3 regions of the Streptomyces sp. NPDC031111 genome follow, and region 2 is predicted to be linked to each of the others. Evidence: riboswitches for the same ligand, from Rfam matches in the RefSeq annotation. Region 2 holds a riboswitch; each other region holds the start of a gene.
What was found. Region 2 has a riboswitch for cyclic di-AMP ahead of ACZ470_RS10195 (M23 family metallopeptidase). Riboswitches for the same ligand answer to the same signal wherever they lie in the genome.

Region 1: linked by a shared signal. The riboswitch ahead of ACZ470_RS04585 (transglycosylase SLT domain-containing protein) and the one ahead of ACZ470_RS10195 (M23 family metallopeptidase) in region 2 are both predicted to bind cyclic di-AMP.
Region 3: linked by a shared signal. The riboswitch ahead of ACZ470_RS31835 (transglycosylase family protein) and the one ahead of ACZ470_RS10195 (M23 family metallopeptidase) in region 2 are both predicted to bind cyclic di-AMP.

The regions. Positions count from the first base shown of each region.
Region 1 covers NZ_JBVIGS010000002.1:197,598-203,730, forward strand. The annotation lists gene ACZ470_RS04575 (GNAT family N-acetyltransferase) at 1-298, opposite strand, end outside; gene ACZ470_RS04580 (HAD family hydrolase) at 531-1,403, shown strand; gene ACZ470_RS04585 (transglycosylase SLT domain-containing protein) at 1,367-1,861, opposite strand; cyclic di-AMP (ydaO/yuaA leader) riboswitch at 1,865-2,035, opposite strand; gene ACZ470_RS04590 (polyprenyl synthetase family protein) at 2,608-3,618, shown strand; gene ACZ470_RS04595 (LolA family protein) at 3,856-5,076, shown strand; gene ACZ470_RS04600 (ABC transporter ATP-binding protein) at 5,133-6,107, shown strand; gene ACZ470_RS04605 (ABC transporter permease) at 6,094-6,133, shown strand, end outside.
Region 2 covers NZ_JBVIGS010000003.1:715,919-722,051, reverse strand. The annotation lists gene ACZ470_RS10200 (SGNH/GDSL hydrolase family protein) at 4-789, opposite strand; gene ACZ470_RS10195 (M23 family metallopeptidase) at 995-1,915, opposite strand; cyclic di-AMP (ydaO/yuaA leader) riboswitch at 1,918-2,081, opposite strand; gene ACZ470_RS10190 (alpha-galactosidase) at 2,375-4,522, opposite strand; gene ACZ470_RS10185 (tyrosine-protein phosphatase) at 4,649-5,446, shown strand; gene ACZ470_RS10180 (DUF6126 family protein) at 5,465-5,593, opposite strand; gene ACZ470_RS10175 (helix-turn-helix domain-containing protein) at 5,590-6,133, opposite strand, start outside.
Region 3 covers NZ_JBVIGS010000019.1:96,784-102,916, forward strand. The annotation lists gene ACZ470_RS31815 (SurA N-terminal domain-containing protein) at 1-603, shown strand, start outside; gene ACZ470_RS31820 (nucleoside triphosphate pyrophosphohydrolase) at 664-1,656, shown strand; gene ACZ470_RS31825 (cytochrome P450 family protein) at 1,817-3,097, shown strand; gene ACZ470_RS31830 (transglycosylase family protein) at 3,245-4,279, shown strand; cyclic di-AMP (ydaO/yuaA leader) riboswitch at 4,485-4,654, shown strand; gene ACZ470_RS31835 (transglycosylase family protein) at 4,659-5,357, shown strand; gene eno (phosphopyruvate hydratase) at 5,614-6,133, shown strand, end outside.

The sequences.
Region 1 (6,133 bases), on a different contig from region 2:
GCAGCAGTTCACCGGTCTCCAGGGCGACACCGGGAGCCAGGACCGCGCCCTGGCAGTCCGACACCCCGAGCCCGATCGCCCGGCCCTGCCCCCACGCGCCCCGCTCGTACGGAAGGAAGCCCACCGGTTCCGTGCCCTCGTACAGCGACGCGACCCGGGCCCGCGCACGCACCCGGCCCACGGCGACGGTGAACTCCGGTTCCATGAAGGGGTTGCGCGGTGCGTCCGTCGCGGCGCGCAGTTCCCGCCAGCGCTCCCGTTCCCCCTCGCTGAGCTCCTCCGGCCTCAGCACGCGCATGCGTCCACTGCTCACCTGACCCCCCGATCAAGTCCCCCCTGGACTCTTGGAAGGTACCGCCCCGGAGCGGGGGGACGGTAGATAGCGGACCATGTTCTTGCCAAACGGTGAAAGAGTCCTGAACCGGTCCGTACCCGGCGATGACGGAAGCGGAAGCGCACGGAAAGCGAGCGGTTCCGTACACGGTGATGCACGGTGAATCGCGCCGTCGTGTTGTCCGTATTCTCTGATCATGGCCGCACCCACCGATTGTTCACTCATCGCCACCGACCTGGACGGGACGCTGCTGCGCGGCGACGACACCCTGTCCGACCGGTCCCTAGCCGCGCTCGCGCGGGTGGAGCGGGCAGGTGCCCGGCACCTCGTGGTGACGGGGCGACCGGCCCCCAGGGTGCGTCCGCTCCTGGACGACCTCGGCTGCACGGGGCTCGCGGTGTGCGGCCAGGGTGCGCAGGTGTACGACGCCGGCGCGGACCGGATGCTGTGGTCCGTCACGCTGGACCGGGAACTGGCGGAGACCGCGCTCGGCAAGATCGAGGCCGAGGTGGGGGAGGTGTACGCCGCGGTCGACCAGGACGGGGTCGACGGGCTGACGCTGATCGAGCCCGGCTATCTGATGCCGCATCCGACCCTGCCCGCCGTACGGGTGGAGCGGCGGGCCGAGCTGTGGGACATGCCGATCAGCAAAGTGCTGCTGCGCCACCCGGACCTGTCCGACGACGCGTTGGCGGCGGCGGCGCGGTCGGTGGTGGGCTCGCTGGCCACGGTCACCATGTCGGGTCCTGGCACCGTGGAGCTCCAGCCGTGCGGGGTGACCAAGGCGACGGGACTGGCGCTGGCCGCCGAGCACCTGGGGCTGAGCCCGGCGCGGACGATCGCCTTCGGCGACATGCCGAACGACATCCCCATGTTCGACTGGGCGGCCCACGGCGTCGCCATGGCCAACGCGCACCCCGAGCTGAAGGCGGTGGCAGACGAGGTCACCACGTCGAACGAGGACGACGGCGTGGCCGTCGTCCTCGAGCGACTGTTCGACAAGACGGCCGTGCTGGGCCGTCAGCGGGTGGCTCAGTACGCGCCGAAGACGTTGTCGATGGAGCCGTAGCGGTCGGCCGCGTAGTTGCAGGCCGCCGTGATGTTCGCGACCGGGTCGTACGGGTCGAAGGCGGTGCCGGGCACGTGGTAGGCCGCGAAGGTCGGGTCGATGACCTGGAGCAGGCCCTTCGACGGGGTGCCCGCGGCGGCGTTGGAGTCCCAGTTGTTGATGGCGAGCGGGTTGCCGGAGGACTCGCGCATGATGTTGCGGTGGATGCCCTCGTAGCTGCCCGGGATGCCGTGCTGCGCCATGACGTCCAGCGACTCGCGGATCCAGCCGTCGAGGTTGTCCGGGTAGGCGGTCGTGGCGGCGGCCGTGGTGGTCGTCGTGTCGGCCGTGGTGGCCGCGGAGGCGCCGGTGGCGCCGACCAGCGGCAGGGCGACCATGGCGACGCCGGTGCCGGCGACGGCGAGGGAGCGGACGAGGCGGCTGTTGCCGAAGCGGCGGTGCAGACCGGAAGTGGGCATGTCTGGGTTCCTCTCCTACGCCTGCGAGGTGAGCTGTCGGGTTCGGGCGGGAGAGTGCCCGGCCGTGCCCCTGCGGGCATGGCTTCACCCCTAGCCGTTCCGGCGCGTGGCCGGCCCGGCGGCTTACCTGGGTCCCCCGCTCCTGCCGTCATGAGTGATCGTCGGTGGTTGATGCGGGCGGCGGCAGGATTCGGCGTCCACCCGGCAGGCCGGGAACGTATGCGAGAGCACATGTCGGGAACAAGTGCGGCCGTCACGCATCACGCCGTTTGATCTTGAGTTGGGGTGTTTTGGGCGCTTGATCCTTTGCGAGTGCCAAGGGTCAACTCCACTCTGTGGAAGGGGGAAAGGGGAGTGAAGGCCCGTGGTGCGGGTACCGGGGTGCGCGTGACCCACTTCACTGGGGATCACTCGCGAGCGCATTTCTCGCCAAGGGGAATTCGCTTGGTATTTGCGGCAAATCGGACGTCGGGGCGGGCAGGATGGTTCGCGCGGCGAGGAGCGGTCCGGACGGCGGGCCGGAGGCCGGGCCGAGGAGTCGATCGCTACGTCCGTGAAAGTCAGGGAATGTCCGTTGTTATCAACCGATCAAAATCGCTCGCCTTTCGATCCCGTAGCGCCCTGCCCGTAACCCTGGGCGCTGGCGGTGATCGAAACGTGACCGGATACGCTGACTTGAGTGATGGCAGCGACCTATCGACAAACCGTGTAATCACCAGTGGACACCAGCAGACAGGAGACCCCTCGTGACCGTCGTCGGGCCGTTCGGGCTGAGCGTGCGGGACCAGGCTCTGGAAGCCGATGTCCAGGCCGGATTGACGGCTGTCGAGGAGGGGCTGCTCGAGGCCACCAAGAGTGAGGTGCCCTTCATCACAGGCGCCGCCCAGCACCTGGTGCGGGCCGGCGGCAAGCGGTTCCGTCCGCTGCTCGTGATGCTCGCCGCCCAGTTCGGCGACCCCTACGCGCCCGGTGTCGTGCCGTCGGCCGTGGTCGTGGAGCTGACCCACCTGGCCACGCTGTACCACGACGACGTGATGGACGAGGCCGAGGTGCGGCGCGGAGTCGCGAGCGCGAACGCCCGCTGGGGCAACTCCGTCGCGGTCCTCACCGGCGACTTCCTCTTCGCTCGGGCCTCGCACATCCTGGCCGACCTCGGACCGGAGGCCGTGCGGGTCCAGGCCGAGGCGTTCGAACGGCTGGTCACCGGTCAGATCCTGGAGACCGCGGGACCGCAGGACGGCCGCGACCCGGTCGACCACTACCTGGACGTGCTCGGCGGCAAGACCGGCTCGCTGGTCGCGGTCTCCTGCCGCTTCGGCGCGATGATGTCCGGCGCCGACGAGACGGTCGTGGACGTCCTCACCCAGTACGGCGAGCGGCTCGGCGTCGCCTTCCAGCTCGCCGACGACGTCCTGGACATCGCCTCCGACTCCCACGAGTCCGGCAAGACCCCCGGCACCGACCTGCGCGAGGGCATCGCCACCCTGCCCGTGCTGCGGCTGCGCGAGCGGGCGGCCCGGCTGGGACTGGCCGAGGACATCGCCCTGTGCGAGCTGCTGGACTCCGACCTCACCGACGACGCCCGGCACGCCGAGGCGCTGCGGCTGCTGCGCGCCCACCCGGCCCTGGACCAGGCCCGCCGGGACACCGTGCGCTACGCCGAGGAGGCGCGTGCGGTACTGGCCCCGCTGCGGGAGTGCGAGGCGAAGGCCGCGCTGGTGCAGCTGTGCGACGCGGTGGTGCACCGCGCGGGCTGAGCCGGCCCGAACTCCTCCCCGACCCCTACTGGTCGGGGGAGGAAACCGCCCCCCGTGTCATACCGCAGCAGTACGTGGAGTTGCGTCCGGGGTCTGACGAATCCGCCTGCCGGATTTGGTCAGATGGACAACGACGGACAACACCACTTCTCACCGGTTCGGGTGAGAATGGCGGCTCAGGGTGAGACTGGTGCGAGGACACGAGACGGAAGCCGCCGCCGACCACGGAGGGCACACATGGCACCGTACGATTCCGACGACATGACGACCGCGAGGGAGGTCGACGAGCCGCGCGCGGGGCGGCGCAGGGCCGCGCGGTACGTCGTCCCGGTCACGGTGATGGGAGTGGCGGCCGCGACCATCGGGCTCGTCCCCGCCATCGCCGACTCGGGCGACCCCGACCTGCCGGAGATCACCGCCGCGCAGCTGATGGAGAAGATCGCGAAGTCGGACGTGGAGCAGCTGTCCGGCACCGTGAAGATCACCACGGACCTCGGTCTGCCGAACCTCGGCGGCCTGGAGAGCAGCCTCGCCTCCGGCGCCATGGAGCGCGGCGAGGACGGCGGCTCCTCCGCCGACCCCTCGGCCAAGCTCACCGAACTGGCCTCCGGCACGCACACCCTGCGCGTCGCGACCGACGGCCCGGACCGGCAGAAGCTGTCGCTCCTGGAGAACGCCGCCGAGTACAGCCTGATCCACAACGGCAAGGACGTCTGGGGCTACGACAGCGCGTCCAACGAGGTCTACCACGGCACGGTCGACGAGTCCGGCCAGGACCGCGAGCAGCGGCCCCCGGCCACCCCGGACGACTTCGCCGAGGAGGCGCTGAAGTCGGTCGACGACACCACGTCCGTCACCGTCGACGGCACCGCCCAGGTGGCCGGCCGGGACGCGTACAAGCTGGTCGTCAAGCCCAAGCAGTCCGGCTCCACGATCGGCGCGATCAGCATCGCGGTCGACCACAGGACGGGGCTGCCGCTGAAGTTCACGCTGACCCCCGCGAGCGGCGGCGCCGCCGTCGTGGACGTCGGCTTCACCCAGGTGAGCTTCGACCGGCCCGCCGCGTCGACGTTCGAGTTCACCCCGCCCAAGGGCGCCAAGGTGACCGAGGACGGCGAACTCGACCACGGCCGGGAGCACTCGGGCGGGCCGGAGCGGGCCCCGAAGTCCGAGGAGGACCTGGGCAAGGGACTCGACGGCCTGAAGATGCTCGGCGAGGGCTGGAACTCCATCGCCACCTTCGACACCGGCGCCGAGGGCGGCCTGCCCACCGGCGGGGCCGGCGGTGACCTCGGCGGATTCCTCGGCTCCCTCGGCGACCAGGTCAAGGGCGAGTTCGGCACCGGCACGGTGTTCAGCACCCGCCTGGTGAACGCCCTGATCACCGAGGACGGCAAGGTCTACGCGGGCACGGTCACCAAGGACGCGCTCGTGAAGGCGGCGAACTCGGGGAAGTAGAGCCCGGGGCCTTACGACGTGACGATGTGACGACGTGACAGGGAACGAGGGAGCCGATGGGCGAGGCGTCCGCCAGCGAGCCGGACGGGGCGCACGCGGGTGAGGGGGTCATCATCACCCGCGCGCTCACCAAGCGCTACCGCGGCGGACAGCTCGCCGTCGACGGTCTGCACCTGACCGTCCCGGCGGGCAGCGTCTTCGGCTTCCTCGGTCCCAACGGCTCGGGCAAGACCACCACCATCCGCATGCTGATGGGCCTGATCGAGCCGACCTCCGGCACGGCGCACGTCCTGGGCCGCCCCATGCCGCGCTCCGCACGCGCCGTGTTGCCCCACGTGGGCACCCTCATCGAGGGCCCGGCCCTGTACGGCTTCCTCTCCGGCCGTGACAACCTCCTCCGCTACGACGCCGCCGACCCGACCGCCGACCCGCGCACCCGGCGCGCCCGGGTCTCCGCCGCCCTGGACCGGGTGGGCCTCACGGCCGCCGCGGGCAAGAAGGCGAAGGCGTACTCCCTCGGCATGAAGCAGCGCCTCGGGCTCGCCGCCGCCCTGCTCCAGCCGCGCCGGCTGCTCGTCCTGGACGAGCCGACCAACGGGCTGGACCCTCAGGGCATGCGGGAGATCCGCACGCTCGTCCGCGAGCTGGCCTCGGACGGCACGACCGTCTTCCTCTCCTCCCACCTGCTCGACGAGATCGAGCAGGTGTGCACGCACGCCGCCGTGATGGCCCGGGGCCGGCTGATCACCCAGGGCCCGGTCGCCGACCTGGCCGCGGGCGCCCGGGGCCGGCTGGTGGTGACCACACCGGACCCGGCGGACGCGGCCAGGGTGCTGAAGGAGCAGGGGGTCGCCGATGTCGTGGTGGACGGGGAGCGGGTGACCGGCGAGCTGCCCGAGCGCGACCTCGCCGAGGTGAACGCGGCACTGGTCACCGCCGGGGTCCGGGTGCGCGGCTTCGGGGTGGAACGGGCCTCGCTGGAGGACGCGTTCGTGGCGCTGACCGGGGAGGGATTCGATGTCGCGGGCTGAGACGGTGACGGGGGTGAGTCCGCTGT
Region 2 (6,133 bases):
CCGTCACGCCACCGAGGCGATCCGTTCCCTGATGTCGTCCGGGGACAGCGCCCCCTTGGCGGTCACGTGGTCGCCCGACGACTCCCCGCGCAGGCGGCGGCCGATCCACGGCACCAGGTACTCGCGGGCCCAGTGGACGTCGTCCCGGCGGACCTCGAGGGTGCCGCGGGGCGGCAGGGGCGGCCAGGGCTGTTCCGGGTCGGCGGGAATCTCCATGCCGAGGATCTGTCCCGCGCGGAGCGCGACGCGTGTGTGCCCCTCGGGGGAGAGGTGCAGCCGGTCGGCGTCCCAGGCCCTGCGGTCCTGGACGCTCCTGAGGGACCACAGGTCGAGCACGGGGCAGCCGTAGCGGTCGGCGATGGCCCGCACATGTCCGTTGTATGTCGCGATCTTGCCGCGCAGATGCTTCAGCAGGGGGACGCCGCGGGTGTCGAACCCCGTGGTCACCATGACCGTGCCGGACACGGCGGTGAGCGCGGCGACCGCCCGCTCGAAGCGTTCGGCCACTTCGTCCGGGTCGGTGCCGGGACGGATGATGTCGTTGCCGCCCGCGCAGAACGACACCAGGTCGGGGGCGAGTTCGACGGCCCGGGGCAGCTGGTCCGCCACGATCTGGTCCAGCAGCTTTCCGCGCACCGCGAGATTCGTGTACTGGAAGTCGCCTTCGGGCCTGCGGTCGGCGAGAAGGACGGCGAACCGGTCGGCCCAGCCGACGAACGCCCCGTCGGGTCCGGGGTCGCCGACGCCCTCGGTGAAGCTGTCCCCCAGCGCCACGTACGACCCGATCACTGCTCTGCTGTCACTCTTCGAATCGTCTGCCACAGCGATCCATGATTCACCTTGGAATGTGACCTACGCGACCGTAAGGAAGGGTTGACGTGCGGTGAGATAAGACACCCTCAAAATGTTGGCCAACTCCGGAATACGCCGGAGGCCGGACCCGGGGATCGGGGTCCGGCCTTCGGCGCGCGTGTCAGGCAGGTTGTCTCGGGGGTCAGCCGATGGAGACGCCCTTCGAGGAGAGGTACGCGACCGGGTCCACGTCCGAGCCGTAGTTCGGGGTGGTGCGGATCTCGAAGTGCAGGTGCGGGCCGGTCGAGTTGCCGGTGGAGCCGGAGAGGCCGACCTGCTGACCGCCGGTCACCGTCTGGCCGGCCGAGACGGACAGCGAGGACAGGTGGGCGTACTGGGCGTAGTGGCCGTCCTCGAGCTGGATGACGACCTGGTTGCCGTACGCGCCCGCCCAGCCGGCGGAGACGACGGTGCCCGGGCCGACGGCCTTCAGCGAAGTACCGGTCGGGACGGCGAAGTCGACGCCGGTGTGGTAGCCGCTGGACCACATGCTGCCGGCCACCTTGTAGGCGGTGCCGAGGCTGCCGCCGGGCACCGGCGAGGAGTAGCCGGAGGTGCTCGCGGCCTGGTCGGCGGTGGTGGTCTGCGCGGAGGCGTCCGAGGAGGGCTGCTCGGCCTGCTTCTCGGCGGGCTGCTCGGCCTTCGGCTCCGCGGCCTTCGGCGCGGACGACTTCTTCGGCGCGCTCGGGGCGGCCTTGCCGTCGACGGAGAGCTTCAGGCCGGGGTGGATGAGCGACGGGTCGCCACCGATGGCCTCGCGGTTGTCCGCGTAGAGCTTCTTCCAGCCGCCGTCGACGTGCTCCGTCTCGGCGATCTTGGCGAGGTAGTCGCCGGCCTTCACGATGTACGTGCGGCCGTCGTCGCTCTTTTCGGCGGTGGCCTTCTGGCCTGCCACGGAAAGGGACTGGACTGCCTTTTCGGGGGCGGCCTGCGGCGTGGCGGCGTGCGCGCCGGTGGCGCCGAGAAGCGGCAGGGCGAGTGCGGCGCCACCGGTTCCGGCGACGGCGATGGAGCGGGTGAAACGCTGGGCCTTGGTACGGCGGTGCTTACCCTTCGCGGGCATGACGAATTCCTCTCCGGCGCCTACGAGGTGAGCTGTCGGGTTCGGACTGGAGATGCCCGGCCGCGTTTTCGCGCGGCTTAACCCCAAGCCGTTCCGGGAACCGGAACAGGCAGTCGTACCTGTGGGTCCCCCGCTCCTGCCGTGCACGGGTCAGTGTGTGAAGGCTCCGGGCGGCGGCAGGATTAGGCGTCCGTCCGGATCGGTGGCGAACGTAAGCGACCCGGACGCGAAGGGACAAGCGCGAGGTTCACCGCGAACCCGTTTTTCCGTGATCCACAGGGGGAAATGACGTCACCCAGCGTCAACCGGGATTCTGATTCCGCCGTGAATTCCCTTGTCATTCGCCAGAATTACGTGAGCATGGCGACAACACATCGTCACGGATATGACGATGCTCACGCACCCCTTTCCCATCTCCCTTTCTATCGGGGCACGTTATGGCGAAGCCGCCGAAACTCCCTAATCGGACAGAACGCCTGAATCGCCCGGCCGCAGACGTCGCAGCCGGAACACCGCCGCATCCAGATCCCCCCGCAGACCGGTGCGCAGCCCGTGGTGCAGCAATACGGCACCTCGATGGGTTTCGCCGGTTTCGAGGCATTCGTACGAAGCGTCCGGATCGAGGCCGCGCAGCCGGAGCGCCGGGACGGGCTCTCCGAAGTGCTGCGCCTGGAGGCAGGCCAGGACGACGGCCCGGTCGCCGAGGACGTACTGCACCGCGCTCAGCCCGCCCTCCGGAGGGCGCAGCCGGTACAGGTCACCGCGCTGGACGAGGGGCCGGATCTCCTTGTACAGCGCGACCCACTCCCGCGCCTCGGCGAGCTCCTCCCCCGTCCACCGGGTGAGATCACCGCCGATGCCGAGCACCCCGGCCATGGCGCTGACGAACCGGAAACGCAGCGGGCTGACCCGCCCGTTGAGCATCGCGTTCGGACTGTCGGTGACCCAGGCGGCCATGACCCGGGCCGGGTGGAGCTGGCTGAAGCCGTGCTGGATGGCGAGCCGGTCGAGCGGGTCGGTGTTGTCCGAGGTCCACACCTGGTCGGTACGGGAGAGGACACCGAGGTCGATCCGGCCGCCGCCGCCCGAGCAGGACTCGAAGGCCACGCCCGGATGGGCGGCCCGGAGCCGGTCCAGCAGGGCGTACAGGCCGCGCACATGGTCGGTCCACAGCCGCTGCGGATACGGGTCGTCCGGCCAGCCGGCGTCGGTGAAGCAGCGGTTGAAGTCCCATTTCACATAGTCGACGGGGGTGCCGGAGAGCAGCCCGTCGAGCCGCTCCCAGAGGTACTCCCGGACGTCCTCGCGCGCGAGGTTGAGGACCAGCTGGTTGCGGAACTCCGTGCGCCGCCGCCCCGGCTGGAACTGCACCCAGTCCGGGTGCGCCCGGTACAGGTCGCTGTCCGGGTTGACCATCTCCGGCTCGACCCAGATGCCGAACCGCATGCCGAGCCCGTGCACATGATCCGCGAGCGGCTTCAGGCCGCCGGGGAAGCGGTCGGGGTTGGGCGTCCAGTCGCCGAGCCCGGCGCGGTCGCTCGTACGGGCGCCGAACCAGCCGTCGTCGACCACGAACAGTTCGACGCCCATCCCGGCGGCCCGCGCGGCGAGCGCCCGCTGCTGCTCCTCCGAGATGTCGAACCCGGTGGCCTCCCAGGAGTTGAACAGCACCGGCCGGTCCCGGCCCGCGTCGGGGACGACGTACGTCCGCTGGTAGGCGTGCCACGCGCGGCTGGCGCCGCCGAAGCCGCCGTCGCTCCACAGCCCGGCGAAGACCGGTGTGACGTACGTCTCGTCCGTGCCGAGCATCAGCAGGCCGGAGTCGTCGTGTCCCGCGCCGCCGGTGATCTGCACGCGCGCGTCGGGGAGTTGGGCCACCGCGATGCGCCAGGACCCGGACCAGCCCAGGGCGCAGGCGTAGACCTCGCCGCGTTCCTCGGTCGCGTCGGTGTCGAGCGCCACCCAGGGCAGGTGCTGGTGCCCGGTGTGGCCGCGGCGGCTGCCGACGACCTTCTCGCCGTGGATGAGCGGCGCGCGGGTCAGCCGGGACTCGGCGGCCCAGCGGCCGTGCAGCTGGGACAGCCGCCAGTGCTCGCGGTCGGGCAGGGTCCAGGTGGCGGAGTCCGCGCGCAGCAGCTCGACCGCCGGGCCCCGGTTGTTCAGGGTCACCCAGCGCTCGATCACGTCGTCGCGCATCCGGTAGTGCAGGGTCACGGTCAGTCCGTCGTCGCGGAAGCGCAGGCGGAGTTCGCCGTCGACGGCCTCATGGCCCTCGAAGGCCCATTCGGTGCCGCGCCGCCCGTCGGCGGCGCGCACGGACAGGGCGGGCCGGACGAAACGGGGGCCGCCCTCGACCGGGTACTCCTCGCGCCCGTCCAGCCGGGACTCGAACGGCCAGTCGTCCGGCAGCGGGAGCGCGGCCAGGGCCTCCGCGTCGGCGAGCGCGATCCGCGGGCCCCAGTGCAGATGCACCAGCTCGTCGCGGTCCGTGACATGGAGGGCGTAACTGCCGGTCGGCCCCGACAGGAGCCATGTACGACCGTCTTGGGAGACCTGCGTCACACGAACCTCCAACAGACCCGAACAGATGCGACCAGACACCAACATCATCGGGGGCGTGGGGGCGGCCGGGCAATGCCTGTGGACAACTCATTGCCCCAGGCAGGCATGTCGTATCGTCGTGGGGTGCCCGTCGACGAGCCGAGCCGGCGGCGCCGAGTGGGAGGAGTCCCCGTGACGCAGCAGATCCCGTCGACCGAACCCGAGCTGGCCGGAGTACGCAACTTCCGCGATGTGGGCGGACTGCCGACCGTGGACGGTCGGCGGGTGCGGCACGGGGTGCTGTTCCGCAGCGGGCATCTCGCCCACGCGACCGCGGAGGACGCCGTCTTCCTGTCGTCGCTCGGGCTGCACACCGTCTTCGACTTCCGCAACGCGGCCGACCAGAAGCTGGAGGGGCCGGACGTCGAGCTGCCGGGCGTGCGGAACGTGAACCTCCCGCTCAGCGACCCGGCGGACGGCGCCGAGTTCTGGAAGATGGTGCGCGACGGCGACCTGGACCAGCTGCGCTCGATCCTCGACGGCGGCAAGGGCGCGGACCGGATGATCACGTCGTACCGCACGATCATCAAGGAGCGCACCGCCGAGCACTCCCGGGTGCTGCGCGCGCTCGTGGAGGACAGCGTCCCCGCGCTGATGCACTGCGCGGCCGGAAAGGACCGCGCGGGGCTGTCGGTGGCGGTGACGCTGCTCGCCCTGGGCGTCGAGCGGGACGCGATCGTCGACGACTACCTGAAGTCCAACGCCAAGCACCGCCGCTACAAGGTGCAGCGCAGCGGCAGTTCCGCCTCGGCCTACTCCCCCGAGGTCATGGAGCTGCTCAGCCCGCTGTTCGACGCGCGCGCGGAGTATCTGGCGGCGGCCTTCGAGACCGTCGAGGAGACCTGGGGCGGTGTGGACCCGTATCTGGAGCAGGGGCTCGGGCTCACCCCTCAGGACCGGGAGCGGCTGCGCGAGCGCCTGCTCGACTGAGGCGTCCGGCGGCAGGGCCTACTTCTTCGGGGCCATCTCGAAGAGGAAGTAGATGAAGGCCGCGAAGAGGTGTCCCACCACCACGTAGATGAACAGGCGCACCCACAGGGCGCGGGGGAACTTCTCCTCCATGTCTTTGCCGGTCATGGCGCCTCTCCGTGGGTAGGGCCCAGGCACAGCGCGGCCGTGGGACTCTGCAGCAGGGTGTGGACGAACAGCAGCTCGACCCCGTCGGGGTCCTGGGCGGCGATGCGGTGCGGGGTCAGCGAGTCGAAGTGGGCGCTGTCGCCCGGGGCGAGCCGGTGCAGGGTGTCCCCGAGCCGCAGCCGCAGCCGCCCCTTGAGGACGTACAGCCACTCCTCGCCGGGGTGGACGCGCACGATGTCGCCCTGGGAGCCGTGCGGCACATGGACGCGCAGGGCCTGCATGCCGCGCCCGGCGGCACCGGCCTGCCAGTACGTCCAGCCGCCCGCTGCCGTGGGCTCCATGTCGGCGGCGCGCACCACGGCGTCCCGGTCGGCGGCCGACTCGCCGAGCAGCTCGGACACGGTCGTACCGTAGATGCGGGCGAGGGAGAGCAGCATCGGCAGCGAGGGCTGGCGCTGCCCGGTCTCCAGTCGGGAGAGATGGGCGGGCGACAGACCCGCGTCGCGGGCGGCGGCCTCCAGCGTCAGGGAGGCCCGCCGC
Region 3 (6,133 bases), on a different contig from region 2:
GCAGCGGCGCCCCTGCTCACCGCCTGCGGCAACGACGCGCACCCCGGTGCGGCAGCCGTCGTCGGCGGCGAGCGGATCACCGTGTCGCAGCTGGAGAACCGGGTCGACGAGGTCCGCGCCGCCCAGCGGGCGGCCGTACCGGACGACGCCCAGTACCAGCAGGCCATCGCCCGGACCGGCAGCCTCACCCGGGACACCCTGCACGGCATGGTCCTGGACCGGGTGCTGGAGCGCGCCGCGCGGGACGCGGGCGTGAGCGTCAGCCCCCGGGAGGTCCAGCGGATGCGGTCCGGTCTGGAGCAGCAGGCCGGGGGCGCCGAGGGGCTGGAGGCGGCCTGGCTCCAGCAGTACGGCATCCCGCCGCAGCGCCTCGACGAGAACCTCCGCCTCCAGATCCAGGCCCAGAAGCTCGCCCAGCAGCTCGGCACCGACACCAGCCGGCCCGAGTTCTGGCAGGCGCTGTCCGAGGCGAGCAAGGACCTCGACGTGGACCTCAACCCGCGCTACGGCAGCTGGGACGTCGAGAAGAGCAGCCGCGTCGACGCCAGGACGCCGTGGGTGCGGGACGTCACCACGGCGGCGGAGGCGCCGCAGGCGCTCTGACCGGCCGGACCGCCTGTGGATAACTCCGGAGGTGTCGGCGGGGTGGGCTAGTTTCGGAGCGTGAACGCAATCAGTCCCGCTCCGACCACCGAAGCCGACGCCCCCGGCCGCGTCGTCCTGCTCACCACCAGCCACCGGGTCGCGCCGGGGCTGCTGTCCTGGCCGGCCTGGCAGGCCCTGCACGCGGCCGACCGGGTGCTGTGCGCGGACGGCGCCCATCCGCAGCTGCCGTATCTGCGGGAGGCGGGCATATCGGTCGAGGAGGCGGCACCGACCGCCGAGGAGGTCGTCGACGCCTGTGCCGGAGGGCGGACGGTGGTGGTCGTCGCCACCGGCGAGGGCGAGCCCGCGCTCACCGACGGCCTGGCCCGCCTCGCCGGGTCCGGGAGGGTCCGGATGCCCGAGCTGGAGCTGCTGCCCGCCTCCTACGACCTGCCGGGCGCCCGGTTGCTCGACCTCGTGCAGGTCATGGACCGTATCCGCGCCGAGTGCCCGTGGTCCTCCCAGCAGACCCACAAGGGCCTGGCGAAGTACGGCATCGAGGAGGCGTACGAACTCGTCGAGGCCATCGAGGAGGGGGACCGGGACGAGCTGCGCGAGGAGCTGGGGGACGTCCTGCTCCAGGTCGTCTTCCACGCGCGGATCGCCGAGGAGCACCCGCAGGAGCCGTTCTCCGTGGACGACGTGGCCGGCGGGATCGTGGCCAAGCTGATCCACCGGCATCCGCATGTCTTCGGCGAGGAGACGGCGGCCACGCCGGAGGACGTCAAGGAGCACTGGCTGCGGACCAAGGCGGTCGAGAAGCGGCGCGAGTCCGTGACCGACGGCATCCCCCTCGGGCAGCCCGCCCTCGCCCTCACCGCGAAGCTGGCGTCCCGCGTCCGCACCGCCGACCTCTCCGTCCCCCTCCCGATGGGTGAGGGCATCGGCTACGAACTGCTCGCCCTGGCGGTGCGGGCGGAGGCGGCGGGGGTTGATCCGGAGGCGGCGTTGCGGGCGGCGGCGCGGGTGTATCGCGACGCGATTCGCTTCGCGGAGGGGCGCGAGGGCTGAGAGCGGGGGTGCGGCGCCCGGGAGGGTTTTTCGCCCCCGCCGCCCCTTCCCGTCCCGTCCCCGGGGGCTCCGCCCCCGGACCCCCCTTCGCGCAGTTCCCCGCGCCCCTGAGGGTGCTGCCCCGCGCCCCCTGAGGTGTCCCGCCCGTTAGGGTCGCCGCATGCATGACCAGCCCGCCGCTCCCGAACTCTTCACCTGGGAGTTCGCCGCCGATCCCTATCCCGCCTACGCCTGGCTCCGTGAGCACGCGCCCGTGCGCAGGACGCGGTTGCCCAGTGGGGTCGAGGCGTGGCTGGTCACGCGGTACGTCGATGCCAAGCAGGCCCTCGCCGACAGCCGGCTGTCCAAGAACCCCGCGCACCACGACGAGCCGGCGCACGCCAAGGGGAAGACCGGGATCCCCGGGGAGCGGCAGGCCGAGCTGATGACGCACCTGCTCAACATCGACCCGCCGGACCACACCCGGCTGCGCCGGCTCGTCAGCAAGGCGTTCACCCCGCGCCGCGTCGCCGAGTTCGCGCCCCGGGTGCGGGAGCTCACCGACGGGCTCATCGACCGGTTCGCGGACAACGGCTCCGCCGACCTCATCCACGAGTTCGCCTTCCCCCTCCCCATCTACGCCATCTGCGACCTGCTCGGCGTCCCGCGCGAGGACCAGGACGACTTCCGGGACTGGGCGGGCATGATGATCCGTCACGGCGGAGGGCCGCGCGGTGGCGTCGCCCGGTCCGTGAAGAAGATGCGCGGGTATCTCGCCGAGCTGATCCACCGCAAGCGCGAGGCGCTCCCCGCCGACCCCGCCCCCGGCGAGGACCTCATCTCCGGCCTCATCCGCGCCTCCGACCACGGTGAGCACCTCACCGAGAACGAGGCCGCCGCGATGGCGTTCATCCTGCTGTTCGCCGGTTTCGAGACCACCGTCAACCTGATCGGCAACGGCACCTACGCCCTGCTGACCCACCCCGGTCAGCGTGAACGTCTGCAACGGTCCCTCGCCGCCGGGAAACGCGGTCTGCTGGAGACCGGCGTCGAGGAACTCCTGCGCTACGACGGTCCGGTGGAGCTGGCCACGTGGCGGTTCGCCACCGAGCCGGTCACCATCGGCGGGCAGCACGTCGCGGCCGGTGACCCGGTCCTCGTCGTCCTGGCCGCCGCGGACCGGGATCCGGAACGGTTCGCCGACCCGGACCTGCTCGACCTCGGCCGGCGCGACAACCAGCACCTCGGATACGGCCACGGCATCCACTACTGCCTGGGCGCCCCGCTGGCCCGCCTGGAGGGCCAGACCGCGCTCGCCACCCTGCTGACCCGTCTGCCGGACCTGCGGCTCGCGGTGGAACCGGCCGAACTCCGCTGGCGGGGCGGCCTCATCATGCGCGGACTGCGCACCCTCCCCGTGGAATTCACTCCTGTCCCCACGGCAGGACCCGCGCAAACATGACACGCCCTCAACTCTGTGATCTTCACGTGATCTGCGCGGCATGAACTTGTGACAAGTGATCGTCTGCCGATACGTTCACCCATCAAGTGCGGTGTATCGGTATCCCTTCGCCGCGCCGGTCATTGCTGTCTCGCGAAAGGTCTCCGCATGCTCTCCGGGAACGGTCGGCACCGTCGCCCCCGCCAGGCTCCGGCTCTCCTCGTCGCGGCCGGAGTGACCGGCTCCGCCATCGCGATCCCGCTCCTCGGGGCGGGCAGCGCCAGCGCGGCCGACGGCTCGACCTGGGACCGCGTCGCCGAGTGCGAGAGCGGCGGCTCCTGGAGCCAGAACACCGGCAACGGCTACTACGGCGGCCTTCAGTTGACCCAGGACGACTGGGAGAACTACGGCGGCCTGGACTACGCGCCCAGCGCCGACCAGGCCAGCCGGGGCCAGCAGATAGCCGTGGCCGAGAGGGTCCTCGCCGACCGGGGGGTCGGCGCGTGGCGGGCCTGCGGACTGCTCGCGGGCCTGAACCAGGACTCGGCGTCGGCGGACATCGACACGGGCGTGTCGGAGGACCCGACGTCGGACCCGTCCGGCTCCTCGGACGACTCCTCCGACTCCTCGGATTCATCCGATTCCTCGGACTCGTCCGGATCGTCCCACTCCGGTGAATCGTCCGCTTCCTCCTCTCCGTCGGCCACCGCCGACCCGTCGTCCGATGGTGAGGATTCGGCCGATGAATCGGCTGAGTCGGACAAATCCACCGAGTCGGGCGGCGATTCGGACACCGGCTCGGACGACGGATCCAGCGCCTCCCCCTCCGCCTCGGCCACCCCGAAGAGTGACGAGTCGGACAAGTCCGGGCAGAGTGAAGGTTCTTCGGCGGTCACCGAGGGGCAGAACAGCGGCAATGGCCGCCACCGCGGCGCCAGTGCCGAGGAGGGCGCGGGTGCGGACCGCACGCCCGGTTCGTCCGGCCGGCATGCCTCGCGCGGAACCGACGCATCCCGCGACGCCGCCGACGGTTCGTACACCGTGCGCACCGGCGACAGTCTGTCGTCCATCGCCGACTCCCTTGAGCTCGACGGCGGATGGCGGTCGCTCTACGCCGAGAACGAGCAGGTCGTCGGCGCCGACCCGGACCTCATCCTGCCCGGCCAGGAGCTCGAGGTCGGGGTCGAACCGGGCGAAAGGTGACACCCGAAAGGGCATGGACGCGGCGGTAGTTGGCGTCATGGTTCGCGGTGAATGTCCGGTTTAAAGGCTGTGAGAGATAGGTCTCAGAAGCCCTGATCGTCTTTGAAATTCCGCGGATCGCGTGTCTACGGTCGTGACCGCTCGCCACCGCGGGCCCCGGCTGCCGCCACGCCGAATCCTGCCAGTGGCAGCACGGGAACAGTCGTCGCGTCATGCGCCGTAGGCAGGAGCGGGGGACCCAAGGTAAGCGCCGTGTCCGGGCAGTTGACGCCGGATCCGGCTTGGGGTGAAGCCGCGTCCCGGGAGGGACGTGGCCGGGCAACTCAACCGGCCCGAACCCGACAGCTCACCTCGCAGGCGTCGGTGAGGGGATCCATCCATGCTGTTTTCCGGCAAGGGCAAGCACCGTCGTCCGTCCAAGGCCACCCGCGCGATCGCCGTCGCCGGTGTCGCCTCCGCCGCCGTCGCCGCCCCGCTGATGGCGGCCGGCAACGCCTCCGCCGCCACCGCCTCCGAGTGGGACGCCGTCGCCCAGTGCGAGTCCGGCGGCAACTGGTCCATCAACACCGGCAACGGCTACTACGGCGGTCTGCAGTTCTCCGCCTCCACCTGGGCCGGCTACGGCGGCACCCAGTACGCCGCCACCGCCGACCAGGCCACCAAGGCCCAGCAGATCGAGATCGCCGAGAAGGTCCTCGCGGGCCAGGGCAAGGGCGCCTGGCCGGTCTGCGGCAAGGGCCTGTCCAACGCCGCCTACACCGGCTCCGCCTCGGACGACTCGGGCTCCTCGCAGAGCACCGGCTCCACCGAGACCCGTGAGGCCGAGCAGAAGGCGTCCCGCTCCGCCGAGCGCCCGGCCGCCGAGCCGAAGGCCGAGAAGAAGACCGTCACCACCCCGACCGGCAAGAAGGTCGCGAAGGGCGACGGCGAGTACAAGGTCGTCAAGGGCGACACCCTCAGCTCCATCGCCGCCGAGCACGACGTCGAGGGCGGCTGGGCCAAGCTGTTCGAGCTGAACGACGACATCGTCGACGACGCCGACCTCATCTACCCGGGCCAGCAGCTGCACCTGAAGTAAGCAGCAGCGGCCTCCCCGCTCCCCGCCCCGGTGCGTTTTCCCCCGTACGCACCGGGGCGGGGTTTTCACGTCATGACCGGCACCGGTTCCGTCCTGTTTCCGGGAAACGTCTTTGTTCCGTTCGGAAACAATTTACTCTCGGTTCTGTCCACGGGACGGTCGACCGCTGGCCGATCGCCCGGAGCCGGTTAGGCTCGGTCTCGCAAGACCCCCCGGGGTCCTGCTCACCCGCGTCACATCCAAGAAGGAGATGCTCGTGCCGTCCATCGACGTCGTCGTAGCCCGGGAAATCCTGGACTCCCGAGGCAACCCCACGGTCGAGGTCGAGGTCGGCCTCGACGACGGCAGCACGGGTCGTGCCGCCGTCCCGTCCGGCGCCTCCACCGGCGCCTTCGAGGCCATCGAACTCCGTGACGGCGATGCCAACCGTTACCTGGGCAAGGGCGTCGAGAAGGCCGTACTGGCCGTCATCGAGCAGATCGGCCCGGAGCTCGTCGGCTACGACGCCACCGAGCAGCGCCTGATCGACCAGGCGATGTTCGACCTGGACGCCACCGACAACAAGGGCTCACTCGGCGCCAACGCCATCCTCGGCGTCTCGCTCGCCGTCGCCCACGCCGCCTCCGAGGCCAGCGACCTGCCGCTCTTCCGCTACCTGGGCGGCCCCAACGCGCACCTGCTCCCGGTGCCGATGATGAACATCCTGAACGGCGGCTCGCACGCCGACTCCAACGTGGACATCCAGGAGTTCATGATCGCCCCGATCGGCGCGGAGT